2 regions of the Rhodovulum sp. BSW8 genome follow, and region 2 is predicted to be linked to the other one. Evidence: riboswitches for the same ligand, from Rfam matches in the RefSeq annotation. Region 2 holds a riboswitch; the other holds the start of a gene.

Region 1 (8,031 bases), on a different contig from region 2:
GCTCAGCCCCACCGCGAAGGACATCAGCAAGGCCAGCGCGATCAGCGTCAGCGAGGCCCCGGCGCGGCCCGTCAGCACTTGGGCGACGGGCGCGTTGAAGGTGATCGATCTGCCCAGATCGCCGCGCGCGATGTGACCGAGCCACAGCGCGAACCGTTCGGGCGCGGGCGCGTCGAGCCCCCAGGCTTCGGCGATGGCTGCGCGCTGGTCGGGGCCGACCTCGGCGACGCGGGCGCCGACATAGGACGTGATCGGGTCGACCGGGGCCAGCGAGACCAGCGTGAAAAGCCCCGCCATCGCCAGCGGCAGCAACCAGGCCAGCCGGATCAGCCGCTCGACCAGCAGCCGCCCGAGCCAGCCTGTCATTCGCAGGTCCAGCGCCACCCGGGCAGCCCTTGTGTGATCGGCCAGCCATGGCCATGCGGCTCGGTCTGGATCGGGCCGAGATCGAGGCAGTCGCTGACCCAGTAGGAATGGTCGATATTGATCAGCCAGGTCCAGGCCGCGTCGCCCTTCGCGCCAAAGCCGGTGGTCCCGTCCCATTGCGCGGCGCGCCATTCGGGCAGCGAGGCCTCGTAGCTTTCAGAGGCTTCGGCGGCGGCGAAATGGGCATCGACCGCCGGGTTTGCGTAAAAGCCCGGATTGTACCAGCCCCGGCCCGCAAGGCTGCTCTCATAAAGGTTGAAAACCTCCGACGGGTCGTGCGAGCCCCAGCCGAAGACCACCGGTTCGGAATGCATCAGCCGCCCGATCTCGTCCCAGCTCCGGCCGTCGGGGATCGCCCGGATACCGACCGGTTTCAGCGCCTCGGCGACCCCCAGCGCCAGCGCTTGCCGCACCGAATCCGAGGCGGGATAGACCAGCTGGAACTGCGCCTTCAGCCCGCCTTTCTCGCGCAGCCCGTCGCCATCGGCATCGGTCCAGCCCGCCGATTCCAGCGTGGCGCGCGCGGCATCCGGGCCGGTCTCGGACAGGCGGTCGGCGGGGTTGTCCCAGGGCAGCCCGTCGGCCGGGCCATGGGCGGGGGCGCCATGGCCGTTGACCGCCAGCGCCAGCAGCGCGGTCCGGTCCACCGCCTGATCGACCGCCACCCGGATGGCCCGGTCGGCGGTGACGTCATTGCCGATGGGGGCTCCTTCCGCGGTCGTGCCGCCCGCTGGACGCATCGGGAACATCACCCCGCGATTGTCGACGCTGGGCACATGCAGCACCTGCATCCCCTCTGGCGGGGCATCGGCCTCGGCCGGGGGTACGGCGACGATCTGCGCCGCGCCGGTGCGCGCCAGCGCCAGCCCCGCCGCCTCGGCCCCGAAGACGAAGGTCACGCGCGGAAACGGGATCTCGGGGCCGTGCCAGTAGGGGTTCGGCGCGACGATCAGCTGTTCGCCCTCGCGCCATTCGACCAGGCGGAACGGCCCGGCGCCGACCGGGTGGCGGGCGTAATCCGGCCCATAGGATGCCTTCGGCACGATCCCCAGCGTCGCCAGATCGCCGGTGAAGGTGATCTGCGGATGGCGGAGTTCCAGCTCGACGGTCAGCGGGCCGGTCGCGCGGGCCTCTTTCAGCACCTTGAGATCGGTCAGCCCGTCGCCGTCGCGTGCGGCGTTGAAGGTGAAGGCCACATCCTCGGCGCTCAGCCGCGTGCCGTCCGAGAAGCGGGCATCGTCGCGAAGCGTGATGGTCCAGGTCAGCCGGTCGTCCGACAGCGTCCAGCCCGTCGCAAGATCGCCCGCCAGCGACAGATCGGCCTCGCGCCGCAGGAGCGTTGCCTGAAACAGCGGGTTTCCGTAGCGGCCCCAGCCCATGATCGGGTCGAAACCGGTCTCGGGCTCGCCGCCCACCGCCAGCACCAAGGGCGGGGCCGCCTCGGCGGCCAGCGGCAGACTCAACGAAACGGCAAGGGCAAGGGAGGACAGGGGGCGCATGCGGACTCGGTATGATTTATGTGTTCGATATTCATACGACCGGAGGGGCGGGAATGCCAAGCGCGGTTCTGTCTCTTGTTCGCCCGGCTCTTGTTCGTGCGCGGCTTCGCGGGCAAAGTCGCCGCAAAGCGGGAGGGGCCCCATGCAGCGCATCACGATCACCATCGAGGACGACCTGCTTGAGGCGCTTGACGCCTTCATGGACCGGTCTGGCGCGTCGAACCGGTCCGAGGCCTTGCGCGACCTGATCCGCCGGGGGCTCGATCAGGATGCGCCAGAGGCGGCCGAATGCGTGGGCGTCGTGACCTATGCCATGGACCCGGCGCAGCGCGATCTGGGGCGGCTGGTGCCCGAAAGCCGCCAGCAGCACCACGACGCGGCCATCGCGGCGCTGTCGGTGCCGCTTGACCATCACGCGGCGGTCGAGGTGGCGGTGATGCGGGGCACGGTGGGCTCGGTCCAGGCCTATGCCAACAGCCTGTTCCTGCAACGCGGCGTGCGGCACGGACAGACCGTTCTGATCCCGGTGCGGACCGAGGTCGAGTTTCACCTGCATGGCGAGCGGGCGCATACCCACGATCACCTGCGGGTGCTGGACCGCTTCTGACCCCGGCGGCGGCGGGACCGGCCTAAAGCCTGAGCCGCCGCGCCCGGGCGCCGCCCCGGCGGCAAGGGCGCGGCAGGGCCAGATCCAGCGGCCGGGGCGGCATCGCGCGGATCTGCACCAGCAGGCGCCGGAACTCGTCCAGCGCGGCCGTGGCCGGACCCGGTGCCGCCTGCGCCTCGGCGGCGCGGGCGGCGGCGGGCAGATCGGCCCGGCCGGGCAGGCTGCCCAGCCACTGCATGAAGCCGAGCTGACCCAGCTCGCGCGCCCGTGCGCCCGTTTCGGGGCAGGCGGCAAGCCGCATCAGGACCATCTCCAGCATCGCCGGCAGACCGGCCCCGCCCGGAACCTCGTCACGAAAAACCGGGCCATGACGGCCCCCGATGTCATCCATCGCGGATCTCCTTGCCGGGGCACCCCGCCCGGGTTCGCACGCTTGGATGGCAGGTCTCCTGGCTTGCGGGTCATCGCCGCCCCGACCCTTCCCGGACCTGCGGGTCCAGTGGCCGTCTCGGGGGGCTCTCCGCCTACAGTTGCGGGGGCAGCCGCGGCTTTGCCGGTGGTTCCGGCGGACCGCGTTCCCTTTTCACCCGCGCAGCCGGCAAGGCCTGCGGGAACCATCGCCGCAAGCGGTACCCGGCGGGGCGGGCGGCTGTCAATGGCGCAGCGGGTCGTTCGGCAATGTGAAGCGGCCTCATAAAGATCCTGACAAACATGAATTGGACAGGAGCGGCCGAAGGCCATATCTGCCGTCCATGACCCAACCTGCGCCCCGCCCCGCCCGCCTTTCGCTGTCGCCCGTTTTCGAGACCCTTCGCACCGCCGCCGCCGAGCGCATCCTGGTGCTGGACGGGGCGATGGGCACCCAGATCCAGAAGCTCGGCCTGACCGAGGAGGATTTCACCGGTCCTGGCGGCGGTTGCGCCTGTCATCTGCACGGCGACAAGCCGCAAAAGGGCAACAACGACCTTCTGAACCTGACGAACCCCGACGTGATCGAAGAGATCCACTATCGCTATGCGTTGGTGGGTGCCGATATCGTCGAGACCAACACCTTTTCCTCGACCGCCATCGCCCAGGCCGATTACGGGCTGGAAGACAAGGTCTTCGCGCTGAACGAGGCGGGCGCGCGGCTGGCGCGCAAGGCGATGGACCGGGCCGAGGCCGAGGACGGGCGGCATCGCTTCGTCGCGGGCGCGCTGGGGCCGACCAACCGGACCGCCTCGATCAGCCCCGACGTGAACGATCCCGGCTACCGCGCCGTCACCTTCGACGATCTGCGCATCGCCTATGCCGAACAGCTGCACGGGCTGATCGCGGGCGGCATCGACCTGGTGCTGATCGAGACGATCTTCGACACGCTGAACGCCAAGGCCGCGATCTTCGCCTGCGAAGAGGTTTTTGCCGAAACCGGCCTGCGCCTGCCCGTTATGATCTCGGGCACCATCACCGACCTGTCGGGGCGCACGCTGTCGGGCCAGACGCCGACGGCCTTCTGGCATTCAGTGCGCCATGCCCGGCCGCTGACCGTCGGGCTGAACTGTGCGCTTGGCGCCGATGCGATGCGCCCGCATCTGGCGGAACTTTCGGCCGTGGCCGACACGCTGATCTGCGCCTATCCCAATGCGGGGCTCCCGAACGAGATGGGCGAGTACGACCAGACCCCCGACGAGATGGCGGCCCTGGTCGAGGGCTTCGCGACAGACGGGCTGGTCAATATCGTCGGCGGCTGCTGCGGCTCGACCTATGACCATATCGCGGCCGTGGCGAAGGCGGTCGAGGGGCATGCCCCGCGCAAGATCCCCGAGATCGCGCCGAAGATGCGGCTCTCGGGACTGGAACCCTTCACCCTGACCGACGACATCCCCTTCGTGAACGTGGGCGAGCGGACGAACGTCACCGGCTCTGCCCGGTTCCGCAAGCTGATCAAGGAGCAGGATTACGCCACCGCCCTCGATGTGGCGCGCGACCAGGTCGAGAACGGCGCCCAGATCATCGACGTCAACATGGACGAGGGGCTGATTGACAGCAAACAGGCGATGATCGACTTCCTGAACCTCGTCGCCGCCGAACCCGACATCGCCCGCGTGCCGGTGATGATCGACAGCTCGAAATGGGAGGTGATCGAGGCGGGCCTGAAATGCGTGCAGGGCAAGCCGGTCGTCAACTCGATCTCGATGAAGGAGGGCGAAGAGGCTTTCCTCGATCATGCGCGGCTGTGCCGGGCCTATGGTGCGGCGGTGATCGTGATGGCCTTCGACGAGAAGGGCCAGGCCGATACCGAGGACCGCAAGGTCGAGATCTGCGCCCGCGCCTACAAGCTGTTGACCGAAGAAGTCGGTTTTCCGCCCGAGGACATCATCTTCGACCCGAACGTCTTCGCCGTCGCGACCGGCATCGAGGAGCATGACAATTACGGCGTCGATTTCATCGAGGCCACGCGGCGGATCACGGCCGATTGCCCGCATGTCCATATCTCGGGCGGCGTGTCGAACCTGTCCTTCAGCTTCCGCGGCAACGAGCCCGTGCGCGAGGCGATGCATGCGGTGTTCCTGTACCACGCCATCCAGGCGGGGATGGATATGGGCATCGTCAATGCCGGTCAGCTGGCGGTCTATGACCAGATCGATCCCGAGCTGCGCGAGGCCTGCGAGGACGTGGTGCTGAACCGCCGCGCCGATGCGACCGAGCGGATGCTGGAGCTGGCCGAGAAATACCGCGGGCAGGGCGGGTCTCAGGCCCGCGAAAAGGACATGTCCTGGCGCGAGCTGCCGGTCGGGAAGCGGCTGGAACATGCTCTGGTCAACGGCATCACCGAATTCATCGAGGCCGATACCGAAGAGGCCCGGCTGGCGGCCGAGCGGCCTCTGCACGTGATCGAGGGCCCGCTGATGGCGGGGATGAACGTGGTGGGCGACCTTTTCGGGGCGGGCAAGATGTTCCTGCCGCAGGTGGTGAAATCGGCCCGCGTGATGAAACAGGCCGTGGCCGTGCTGCTGCCCCATATGGAGGCCGAAAAGGACGGCCGCCGCGAGGCTGCGGGCAAGGTGCTGATGGCGACCGTCAAGGGCGACGTCCATGACATCGGCAAGAATATCGTCGGCGTCGTGCTGGCCTGCAACAATTATGAAATCGTCGATCTGGGCGTCATGGTCCCGCCCGAGAAGATCATCGCCGCCGCGAAGGAGCACGCAGTCGACATCATCGGCCTGTCGGGGCTGATCACGCCCTCGCTGGACGAGATGGTTCACATGGCCTCCGAGATGCAGCGGCAGGGCTTCGACATTCCGCTGCTGATCGGGGGGGCCACGACCAGCAAGGTGCATACGGCTGTGAAGATCGCGCCGAACTACACGGCGGGGCAGGCGGTCTATGTGACCGATGCCAGCCGGGCGGTGGGCGTCGTGTCCGCGCTGCTGAGCGACAACCAGCGGTCGGGCTATGTCGAGGGCATCCGCGAGGAGTATCGCGAGATCGCCGAAAAGCATGCCCGCGGCGAGGCCGCCAAGAAGCGCCTGCCGCTCGTGGCCGCCCGCGCCAACCGGATCGCCATCGACTGGACGGGCTACACGCCGGCGAAGCCCTCCTTCCTCGGCACCAGGGTCTATGACCGCTGGGATCTGGCCGATCTGGCGGCGCATATCGACTGGACTCCGTTCTTCCACGCCTGGGACATGAAGGGCGTCTTTCCCCGCATCCTCGAGGACGAGGCCAAGGGCGAGGCGGCGCGGGCGCTTTACGACGATGCGCGGCGGATGCTCGACCGGATCGTGCAGGGCGACTGGTTCGCGCCGAAGGGCGTGGTGGGCTTCTGGCCCGCCAATGCGGTGGGCGACGATGTGCGGCTTTACACGGGCGAGGACCGCAAGGAAACGCTCGCCACCTTCCACACCCTGCGCCAGCAGACCGTCAAGCGACCGGGCGTGGCCAATGCGGCGCTGTCGGATTTCGTGGCGCCCGAAGGCACCGCGCCCGATTATCTGGGCGGCTTTGCGGTGACGGCGGGCTCCGAGGAAATCGCCATTGCCGAGCGCATGGCGGCCGAGCATGACGACTATGGCGCGATCATGGTCAAGGCGCTGGCCGACCGCATCGCCGAGGCCTTCGCCGAGCGCATGCATGCGGAAGTGCGCCGCAGCCTCTGGGGCTATGCACCCGATGAGACCTTCACCCCCGAAGAGCTGATCGCCGAGCCCTACAAGGGCATCCGCCCCGCGCCGGGCTACCCGGCCCAGCCCGACCATACCGAGAAGACGACGCTCTTCCGGCTGCTCGATGCGGAACGGGCCGTGGGCATCCGCCTGACGGAAAGCATGGCGATGTGGCCTGGGCCGTCGGTTTCGGGGCTTTATTTCGCCCATCCCGACAGCTTCTATTTCGGGGTCGGCAAGGTCGAGGCCGATCAGGTCGCCGATTATGCCGCGCGGAAGGGGATTGCGCTCGCCGAGGCCGAACGCCATCTGGCGCCGGTCCTGAACTACACGCCCGGCAAGGCCGGCGACGCGGCGGCGGCCTGAAGACAGGTGCCCGGCGGACCATGCCGGGCGTCAGGTCCGGTGCATCACCCGGGCCGTCAGGCTCGACAATGCCAGAGAGGCCAGTACGCAGAAGGTGAAGAGGTAAAGCCCCCAGGCGGTTTCGACCCGGCCGAGGCCCACCCCTTTCGCGACCACGACATAGATGGCGATCAGGAAGACATCGGCCATGGCGAGCTTGCCCATGACATGGATCGCGGGCAGCAGCCGGGGCGAGGCCAGATCGTACTGGACCAGCGCCAGCCCGACGGTCTTGGCATAGGGCGCGACCAGCGCCAGCAGCGTCACCAGCAGCGCGAGGAAGATATCGGCCTGCCAGAGCGAGGCCAGCCCCGACAGCACCGAGATTTCCGACATCCCGAACAGCGGCAGGAGCCCCGCGCGCAACAGTGGCGCGGCCCAGGCGATGGGGAAGAGGATCAGCAGCGCCAGATTGGCGAAGCGCAGCAGCCGCAGGGTCACGGCCGGACCGTCACCGCACCGCCTCGATGGGGCCTTCGGCGCGGCCATGGATGAACTGGTCGAGATAGGGATCGCCCGAGTGGTCCATGTCGGCGACCGGCCCGGTCCACTGGATCACGCCCCCATGCAGCATCGCCACGTCGTCGGCGATGGCCCGGACCGAGCTCATGTCATGGGTGATGGTCATGGCGGTCGCGCCCATCTCGACCACGATCTCGCGGATCAGCTCGTTGATGACGCCCGCCATGATCGGGTCGAGCCCGGTGGTGGGTTCGTCGAAGAAGATGATCTCGGGATCGGCGGCGATGGCGCGGGCCAGACCCACGCGTTTCTGCATGCCGCCCGACAGCTCGGCCGGGAACAGATCGGCGACCTCGGGTTTCAGCCCGACCCGGCGCAGCTTTTCGATGGCGATCTCGCGGGCCTCGGCCTTGGGCCGCTTGGTGGCGCCGCGCATCAGCCGGAAGGCCACGTTCTGCCAGACCGGCAGCGAATCGAACAGCGC
Region 2 (8,031 bases):
CCGTCATAAAGCTCTTCGGTATAGCGCGCCTCGATTTCGTAGAGATCGAAGATCAGCGCGAAGGCAAAGTCCTTCAGAGCGGCGCGTTCTGCCTCTGGAAGCCGGTCGGCACCGCGCTGAAACTTGTAGCCGATATAGTAGCCGTGGATCGCCTCGTCGCGGATGATCAGGCGGATCAGATCGGCGGTATTGGTCAGCTTGGCGCGGCTCGACCAGTACATTGGCAGGTAGAACCCCGAATAGAACAGGAAGCTTTCCAGGAACACCGAGGCGACCTTGCGGCGCAAGGGATCGCCGCACGCAGCGTATTCGTCGAGGATCAGCCGGGCCTTCGCCTGCAGATGCGGGTTTTCCTCGGACCAGCGGAACGCTTCGTCGACCTCGCGCGTCTGGCAGAGCGTCGAGAAAACCGAGGAATAGCTTCGCGCATGCACCGCCTCCATGAAGGCGATGTTGGTCAGCACCGCCTCTTCGTGCGGGGTCTGCGCATCGGGCAACATCGCGGGCGCGCCGACGGCGTTCTGGATCGTGTCGAGCAGCGTCAGGCCGGTGAACACACGGATGGTCAGTTGCTGCTCTTCGGGGCGAAGCGTCGCCCAGCTTTGAACGTCGTTCGACAGCGGCACCTTTTCGGGCAACCAGAAATTTACCGTCAGCCGGTTCCAGACCTCCAGGTCCTTGTTGTCCTGCAGCCGGTTCCAGTTGATCGCGCGGGGGACGGCACGGATATCGGTCATGTCTTTCATTTCGGACCTCACAGCGTGCAGGACACGCAGCCCTGCACCTCGGTTCCCTCAAGAACCGTCTGGCGCAAACGGATGTAATAGATGGTCTTGATGCCCGTCTTCCAGGCGCGGATCTGGGCGCGGTTGATGTCGCGGGTCGTTGACTCGGCCGGAAAGAACAGCGTCATCGACAGGCCCTGATCGACATGCTCGGTCGCGGCGGCATAGGTGTCGATGATCGCTTCGGGGCCGATCTCGTAGGCGTCCCGGTAGAACTCCAGATTATCGTTCGTCATGAACGGCGCGGGATAGTAGACGCGGCCGATCTTGCCCTCCTTGCGGATCTCGATCCTGGAGGCGATCGGGTGGATCGAGGAGGTCGAGTTGTTGATGTAGCTGATCGACCCGGTGGGCGGCACGGCCTGCAGGTTGCGGTTGTAAAGCCCGTCCCGGATGACGGCGTCGCGCAGCGCCGCCCACTGGCTGCGGCTCGGCAGATCGACCCCGAACCGGACGAAAAGATCGCGCACGGTTTCCGTCTCGGGCAACCAGTCCCGGGTCACGTATTTTTCGAAGAAGGTCCCGTCCGCGTATTTCGAGAGGTCGAAGCCCGCGAAGCTTTTCCCCTTTTCGCGCGCGAGGGCATTCGACGCGCGCAGGGCATGATAGGCAATGGCCGCGAAATAGCTGCGGGTGAAATCGATGCCCTCGGGGCTGCCGTAATGGATCCGCTCACGGGCCAGGAAACCGTGAAGGTTCATCTGGCCCAGCCCCACCGCATGGGCCTCGTCATTCCCCCGCCGGATCGAGGGCACGCTGTCGATGGCCGACATCTCCGAAACCGCCGTCAGCGCCCGGATCGCGGTTTCCACCGTTTCCCCGAGATCCGGCCCGTCCATGGCGGCCGCGATGTTCAGGCTGCCGAGGTTGCAGGAGATGTCGGTCCCGAGATGCCGGTAGCTCAGGTCATCGTCGAATTCGGAGGCCTCGTTCACCTGAAGGATCTCGGAACAGAGGTTCGACATGGCGATCCGCCCCGCCACCGGGTTCGCACGGTTCACCGTGTCCTCGAACATGATGTAGGGGTATCCGCTCTCGAACTGGATCTCGGCCAGCGTCTGGAAGAAGTCGCGCGCGTTGATCTTGCTTTTGCGGATCCGCTTGTCGTCGACCATCTCGTCGTATTTCTCGGTCACCGACACTTCCGAGAAGGGCATGCCGTAAACCCGCTCCACGTCATGGGGCGAAAACAGGTACATGTCCTCGTCCCGCTTGGCGAGATCGAAGGTAACGTCCGGGATCACGACGCCAAGCGACAGGGTCTTGATGCGGATCTTTTCGTCGGCATTCTCGCGTTTGGTATCAAGAAAGCGCAGGATGTCGGGATGGTGCGCGTTCAGATAGACAGCGCCCGCCCCCTGCCGCGCCCCCAGCTGATTGGCATAGGAAAACGAGTCTTCCAGCAGTTTCATCACCGGGATCACACCCGAGGACTGGTTTTCGATCCCCTTGATAGGGGCGCCATGCTCGCGGATGTTGGTCAGCATCAGCGCAACGCCGCCGCCGCGCTTGCTGAGCTGCAGCGAGGAATTGATGGCCCGGCCGATGGACTCCATGTTGTCCTCGACCCTCAGCAGGAAACACGAGATCAACTCGCCCCGGCTTTTCTTTCCGGCGTTCAGAAAGGTGGGGGTGGCGGGCTGGAAGCGGCCCGAGATCATCTCGTCCATCAGCCGCATGGCCAGGGCTTCGTCGCCCCGCGCCAGCGCGAGAGCCACCATCACCACGCGGTCTTCATAGCGTTCCAGATAGCGCTGCCCGTCGCGGGTCTTCAGGGTGTAGGAGGTATAGTATTTGAAGGCCCCGAGGAACGTGGAAAAGCGGAATTTCCTCGCATAGGCCGCATCCCAGATCCGCCGCTGGAAATTCCGGGAATACTGGTCGAGAACCTCGGCCTCGTAATAGCCTTCATCGACCAGATATCCGAGCTTTTCGTCAAGGCTGTGAAAGAACACGGTGTTCTGGTTGACATGCTGCAGAAAATACTGCCGCGCGGCCATGCGTTCGGCGTCGAAGCGGATGCGTCCGTCTTCGTCGAAGAGGTTCAGCATCGCGTTCAGCGCATGGTAATCAAGCGCCGACGCGTCTTTCAGGCCGTGATCGAGCATTTCGGTCTCCAGAACTCTGCAAGCCCAGCACGGACGCGGGCGATGTCGGCTTCGGTTCCGGCCAGTTCGAACCGGTAAAGCACCGGAACGGCGCATTTGCGGGCGATGACCTCGCCTGCGGCGGCGAAGAGCGTGCCGAAATTGCGGTTTCCACTGGCGATGACGCCCCGCAGAGCGCTGCGGGGGACGGGATCGTTGAGAAAGCGGATCACCTGCCTGGGCACAGCGCCACGGCCCGCGCCGTCGGCATAGGTCGGGCAGATCAGCACGAAGGCGTCGGCCGGGCTGGGCATTGGATCCTCGGGGTCGATCGGAATGCGCGCCGCCGGCAGACCCAGAGCCTGCACGAAGCGCGCGGTATTGCCAGACCCGGAGGAATAGTAGACGAGCCCGCCCATCGCCGTCAGGCCAGCCGACCGATCAGGTCCGGACGGAACCCCGCCCAGTGATCCTCGCCCGCAATCACCACCGGCACCTGCCGGTAACCCAGCCCGGTCACATGGCTCAGCGCCGCGTCATCTTCGGTCAGGTCGATCACTTCATAGCTCAGCCCGCGCGCCTCAAGCGCGCGTGTCGTGGCCGTGCATTGCACGCAGGCCGGTCTGGAATAGACGGTGATAGTCATGTCTCGCCCCATATGTCTGCCGTTTCCTGTCGGACCTTGGGACACGAGAGCCATGGCGACGGGGCGGCCCGCCGCGAATCGCACACGCACCCCGAGGCCCTCCGCCTGTGGTTGTCGCCGTCCGTCATGGCAGGTCTCCTGGCTTGCGGGTCGACACTTGGCTGGCCTTCCCGGACCCCGATCCCCTGATGGATTGGCCCAGTGGCGTCGTCAGCTTCGCTCGCCGCTCACAGTTGCGGGGGCAGCGCCGGATTTGACCCATACGGGCCTGCACCGGCTTCCCTCTTTCGTCCCCGGGTCGCCCCGGGAAACCATGACTGGATCACCATCTCTCGATCCCCTTCGGATGTCAATATCTGGTGTTCCAGATCCTCAGATTTACGACCTGTTGGGTGCAGGGCCGAAAGGGCTGGCGCCGGCACGTGGACCCGTTTCTTTGGTGGAAGGTCTCCCAATCGCCTGAAAAACCTCCGTCCGGTCTCGCGCAGCGATCCTGAAGCTTCCGCTTCGACCCAATGGCGCGCGTCCCGGCCCGGGGATCGGCCTTGTTCGCGAATGCGATGGCCGAAGTCGTTTTCCGGCCATCGGCTGCCGCCCTCTGCGATTAGAATCGTTCCGCAAGGTGCCGCCGGTGACGGCGGAGAATTGGGAAGCCGGTGCAGAACCGGCGCTGCCCCCGCAACGGTAACGGATGGGCAGGCACGGCGAAGGCCACTGGGAAAGCCTCCCCGGGAAGGCGCCGCGCCCGGCTGAAAGGCCACTCCGAAGCCCGGAAACCAGCCTTGCGCGAGACGCAAGCCGCGGGCGGCGGCGCAGGCGCTTGACGGGCTGTGGCGGTATGCCGGGGCCCGGACGGTTTGCGCTCCGCTCGCTTCGGAAACCGCCGCGAAACATGCGGCAAGGGGCAGACCATGAAGCACGACCTCTCGCATTTGTTGGCCGCACAGAAACCGGGACAGGCGCTGGACCGTCCGTTTTATACCGATCAAGGCGTTTTCGAGGCCGATCTCCAGACGATCTGGTATCGCGAGTGGCTGTTCGCCATTCCGAGCTGCGAGCTGGAAAAGCCCGGCTCCTACGTCACCCACAAGGTCGGCGCCTATCGCGTGATCCTCGTGCGCGGCGCCGATGGCGCGATCCGCGCGTTCCACAATTCCTGCCGCCATCGCGGCTCGATCATCTGCAAGGCGGCCCGGGGCAACGTCCCGAAGCTTGTCTGCCCCTATCACCAATGGACCTACGAACTGGACGGGCGGCTGCTTTGGGCGCGGGACATGGGCGCCGAATTCGACGCCTCGGCGCACGGCCTGAAACCGGTTCACTGCCGTGAACTGGCGGGGCTTGTCTATATCTGCCTGGCCGAGGAGGCGCCCGATTTCGACGCCTTCGCCGATCAGGTCCGTCCCTACCTCGAGGTGCATGACCTGACGACGGCGAAGGTCGCCCACGAATCCACCATCATCGAGAATGGCAACTGGAAGCTCGTCTGGGAGAACAACCGCGAGTGCTATCATTGCAGCGGCAACCACCCCTCCCTGTGCCGCACCTATCCCGAGGACCCCCGCATCACCGGCACCGACGGCGATGCCCTGCCCGAACCCGTCAGGGCGCATGTCGCGCGCTGCGAGGACGCGGGCATTCCGGCACGGCTTCGCCTGGCAGGAAGCGGGCAGTTCAGGGTCGCGCGGATGCCGCTGCTGCCCGGTGCCGAAAGCTACACGATGGACGGCAAGGTGGCCGTGACCCGCCCGCTTGGACGGTTGCCGTTCCGGGATGCCGGGACCTTGCTTCTGTTCCACTATCCGACGACCTGGAACCATTTCCTGTCGGACCATTCCATCGTCTTCCGCGTGACACCGGTCTCGGCACGGGAAACCGAAGTCACGACCAAGTGGCTGGTACACAGGGACGCGGTCGAGGGGCGCGACTATGACCTCACGCGCCTGACCGAAGTCTGGATCGCCACCAACGACGAGGACCGGCGGGTGGTCGAGGACAACCAGCTGGGCATCGACTCGCCGGCCTATGTGCCGGGGCCCTATTCGGCGGTGCAGGAATCGGGCGTGATCCAGTTCGTCGACTGGTATTGCCGGACCCTCGCCGAAAGGACCGGGGCGCCGTCCCGGATCGCGGCGGAGTGAGCGGGATGACCGATCTCTCCGGCCCGCAGGCCCGCTCGATCTGGTCCGATGACGAGATGCTGGAATGCGTCTCGGTCATCCCCGAGGTGCCGAACACGGCCACCTTCACCTTCCAGGCGCCCTCCGGCGCGCTTTTCGACTATCTGCCGGGGCAGTTCCTGACGCTCGAGATCCCGGTTCCGGGCGGGACCGTGCACCGCACCTACACGATCTCGTCCTCGCCCTCGCGGCCGCGGTCGGTCTCGGTCACGGTCAAGGCGCAGGCGGCAAGCCTCGGCACCCGATGGATGCTCGATGAGCTGCGGCCGGGCATGCGCCTGAAGGCGTTCGGCCCGGCGGGCGTGTTCAGCCACCTGAACCATCCGGCGGCGAAGTACCTCTTCATCTCGGCGGGCTCGGGCATCACGCCGGCCATGTCGATGACCACCTTCATGTTCGATCTGGGCACGGTGCCCGACATCGTCTTCGTGAACTGCGCCCGCAGCCCGTCCGGGATCATCTTTCGCGAACGGCTGGAGCACATGGCGTCGCGGGTTCCCGGCATCGACCTGAAATGGGTCGTGGAACGGCCCGATCCGTTCCGGCCATGGACCGGGTATCGGGGCGTGTTCAACCAGCTGATGCTGGGCCTGATGGCGCCGGACTACCTGGACCGCGAGGTGTTCTGCTGCGGCCCCGAGCCGTTCATGCAGACGGTGCGCGACGCGCTTCAGGGCCTTGGATACGACATGGACCGCTATCATCAGGAAAGCTTCCAGGCGCCGGCCGCGACCGCCGACGAGGTGCCGGACCTCGACGACGTGGTCCCCAGCGAGGATGCAGAAGTCGAACTGACCTTCGCCCGGTCCGGCGTCACCGCGCGCGCGTCCGAAACCGACACCATCCTGGCCGCCGCGCGGGGCGCCGGGCTGAACATTCCTTCGGGCTGCACCTTCGGCGTCTGCGGCACATGCAAGATCAGAAAGCTCTCGGGCGAGGTGCATATGGTGCATAACGGCGGCATCTCCGAGGACGACATCGCCGCCGGCTACGTGCTTGCCTGCTGTTCCCACCCGATCGGAAAGGTCGCGGTCGATGTATGATGGCGAAAGCCGCGCAGATCCGGGTCAGGCCCCCTCGAAATAGCGGATCGCCTTCACGACGAGGTCGCCAAGGCTCGACGCGCCGAGCTTCGACTTCAGGATCAGGCTGACATTCGAAACCGTCTTGTAGCTGATGCAGGCCCGCGATGCGATTTCACGATAAGAAAGACCCTCTGCGATCAGACCAAGGATTTCTTCCTCGCGCCCCGTCAAATGAACCCGTGCGCCGCCGCCCGTCACTTCCATCAGTGCAATCTTGCGGGCGAAATGCGCGCCCACATGGTGACGACCGGCCGCAACCTCCTCGAAGGCGAAGCAGATATCCCGCGGCGGCGAATCCTTGTTGATGATCCCGTGCGCACCGGAATTCAGCGCGCGGCGGGCAAGGACGGCGCTGGTATGCATGGTGAAGACGAGGATCGGCAGCCGACGGTCGGCGCGCCTCAGCCGTTCGATCAGCTTCAGGCCGGCGGTCTTTCCCTCACCCAGCGTCAGGTCCACGACCACCAGGCCCGGCCGCTCGCTGCGCCACAGACGCCACCCCTCAAGCGCGGTGGCGGCACAGAGGATCTCGCAGGGCATCCGGCCGCGCACGATCCGGCCCCAGCCTTCGGCCACCACCGGGTGATCGTCGACGATCAGCACTTTCAGGTCCTGGCGGGCAGGCGGCATGTCCTGTGCGAGGCTCATGATACGGGCATCCTCAATTCGGTGACGGTCCATCCTTCAAGCCGCGCGGGGGGCAGATATTCCGCACCAAGAGCCAGCGCGCGATCCCGCATTCCGGCGATGCCGAGCCCGGGGTCGGGGCTTGCCTCCCGCAACCCTGTCCCATTGTCGGCGACCCGTGCGGTCAGGGCGCGCTTTTCACGCCAAAGACCGATCTCGACCCTGGAGGGCTGGCCATGGCGGAGACTGTTCAGGACGCTTTCGCGCACGAAGCGATAGATCGAAAGCTCGGCCATTTCGTCGGCGCGGGCCTCCGGATCGGCGGACAGCACGAATTCGGTGCCGGGGGCGGTGTCGTTGAAGCCCGCCGCCAGATCCGCCAGCAGATCGAAAAGGGTCGCCTCGCCCGCAATCATCGGCCTGAGATCGTTGATCGCGGCCCGCGCGCTTTTCTGGACCGCGGCGGTATGGCGCATGACGGCACCGACCGCATCGCGCAGCGGCGCGGCGAAAGCCTCTGGCACTGCGCCAAGGTGATGTTCGACCTCGCCAGCGGCCGCGTTCAGGGCAAAAAGCTCGGGGCCCATCTCGTCATGCAGGTCCGAGGCGATCCGGGCACGC

What was found. A riboswitch is a leader RNA that binds a small molecule or an ion and turns the genes downstream of it on or off. The one in region 2 is predicted to bind cobalamin.
Region 1: it holds a riboswitch for cobalamin, as region 2 does, so the genes downstream of both, DSD19_RS03765 (hypothetical protein) here and nrdH (glutaredoxin-like protein NrdH) in region 2, are expected to answer to the same signal.

The regions. Positions count from the first base shown of each region.
Region 1 covers NZ_QNVX01000005.1:315,948-323,978, forward strand. Annotated here, with positions in the region: gene DSD19_RS03750 (ABC transporter permease) at 1-366, opposite strand, end outside; gene DSD19_RS03755 (ABC transporter substrate-binding protein) at 363-1,925, opposite strand; gene nikR (nickel-responsive transcriptional regulator NikR) at 2,068-2,532, shown strand; gene DSD19_RS03765 (hypothetical protein) at 2,555-2,923, opposite strand; cobalamin riboswitch at 2,954-3,166, opposite strand; gene metH (methionine synthase) at 3,285-7,046, shown strand; gene DSD19_RS03775 (paraquat-inducible protein A) at 7,077-7,514, opposite strand; gene DSD19_RS03780 (ABC transporter ATP-binding protein) at 7,537-8,031, opposite strand, start outside.
Region 2 covers NZ_QNVX01000009.1:16,071-24,101, reverse strand. Annotated here, with positions in the region: gene nrdF (class 1b ribonucleoside-diphosphate reductase subunit beta) at 1-746, opposite strand, end outside; gene nrdE (class 1b ribonucleoside-diphosphate reductase subunit alpha) at 755-2,893, opposite strand; gene nrdI (class Ib ribonucleoside-diphosphate reductase assembly flavoprotein NrdI) at 2,875-3,291, opposite strand; gene nrdH (glutaredoxin-like protein NrdH) at 3,297-3,518, opposite strand; cobalamin riboswitch at 3,629-3,849, opposite strand; cobalamin riboswitch at 4,122-4,318, shown strand; gene DSD19_RS06860 (aromatic ring-hydroxylating dioxygenase subunit alpha) at 4,430-5,659, shown strand; gene DSD19_RS06855 (hybrid-cluster NAD(P)-dependent oxidoreductase) at 5,665-6,741, shown strand; gene DSD19_RS06850 (response regulator transcription factor) at 6,766-7,386, opposite strand; gene DSD19_RS06845 (LapD/MoxY N-terminal periplasmic domain-containing protein) at 7,428-8,031, opposite strand, start outside.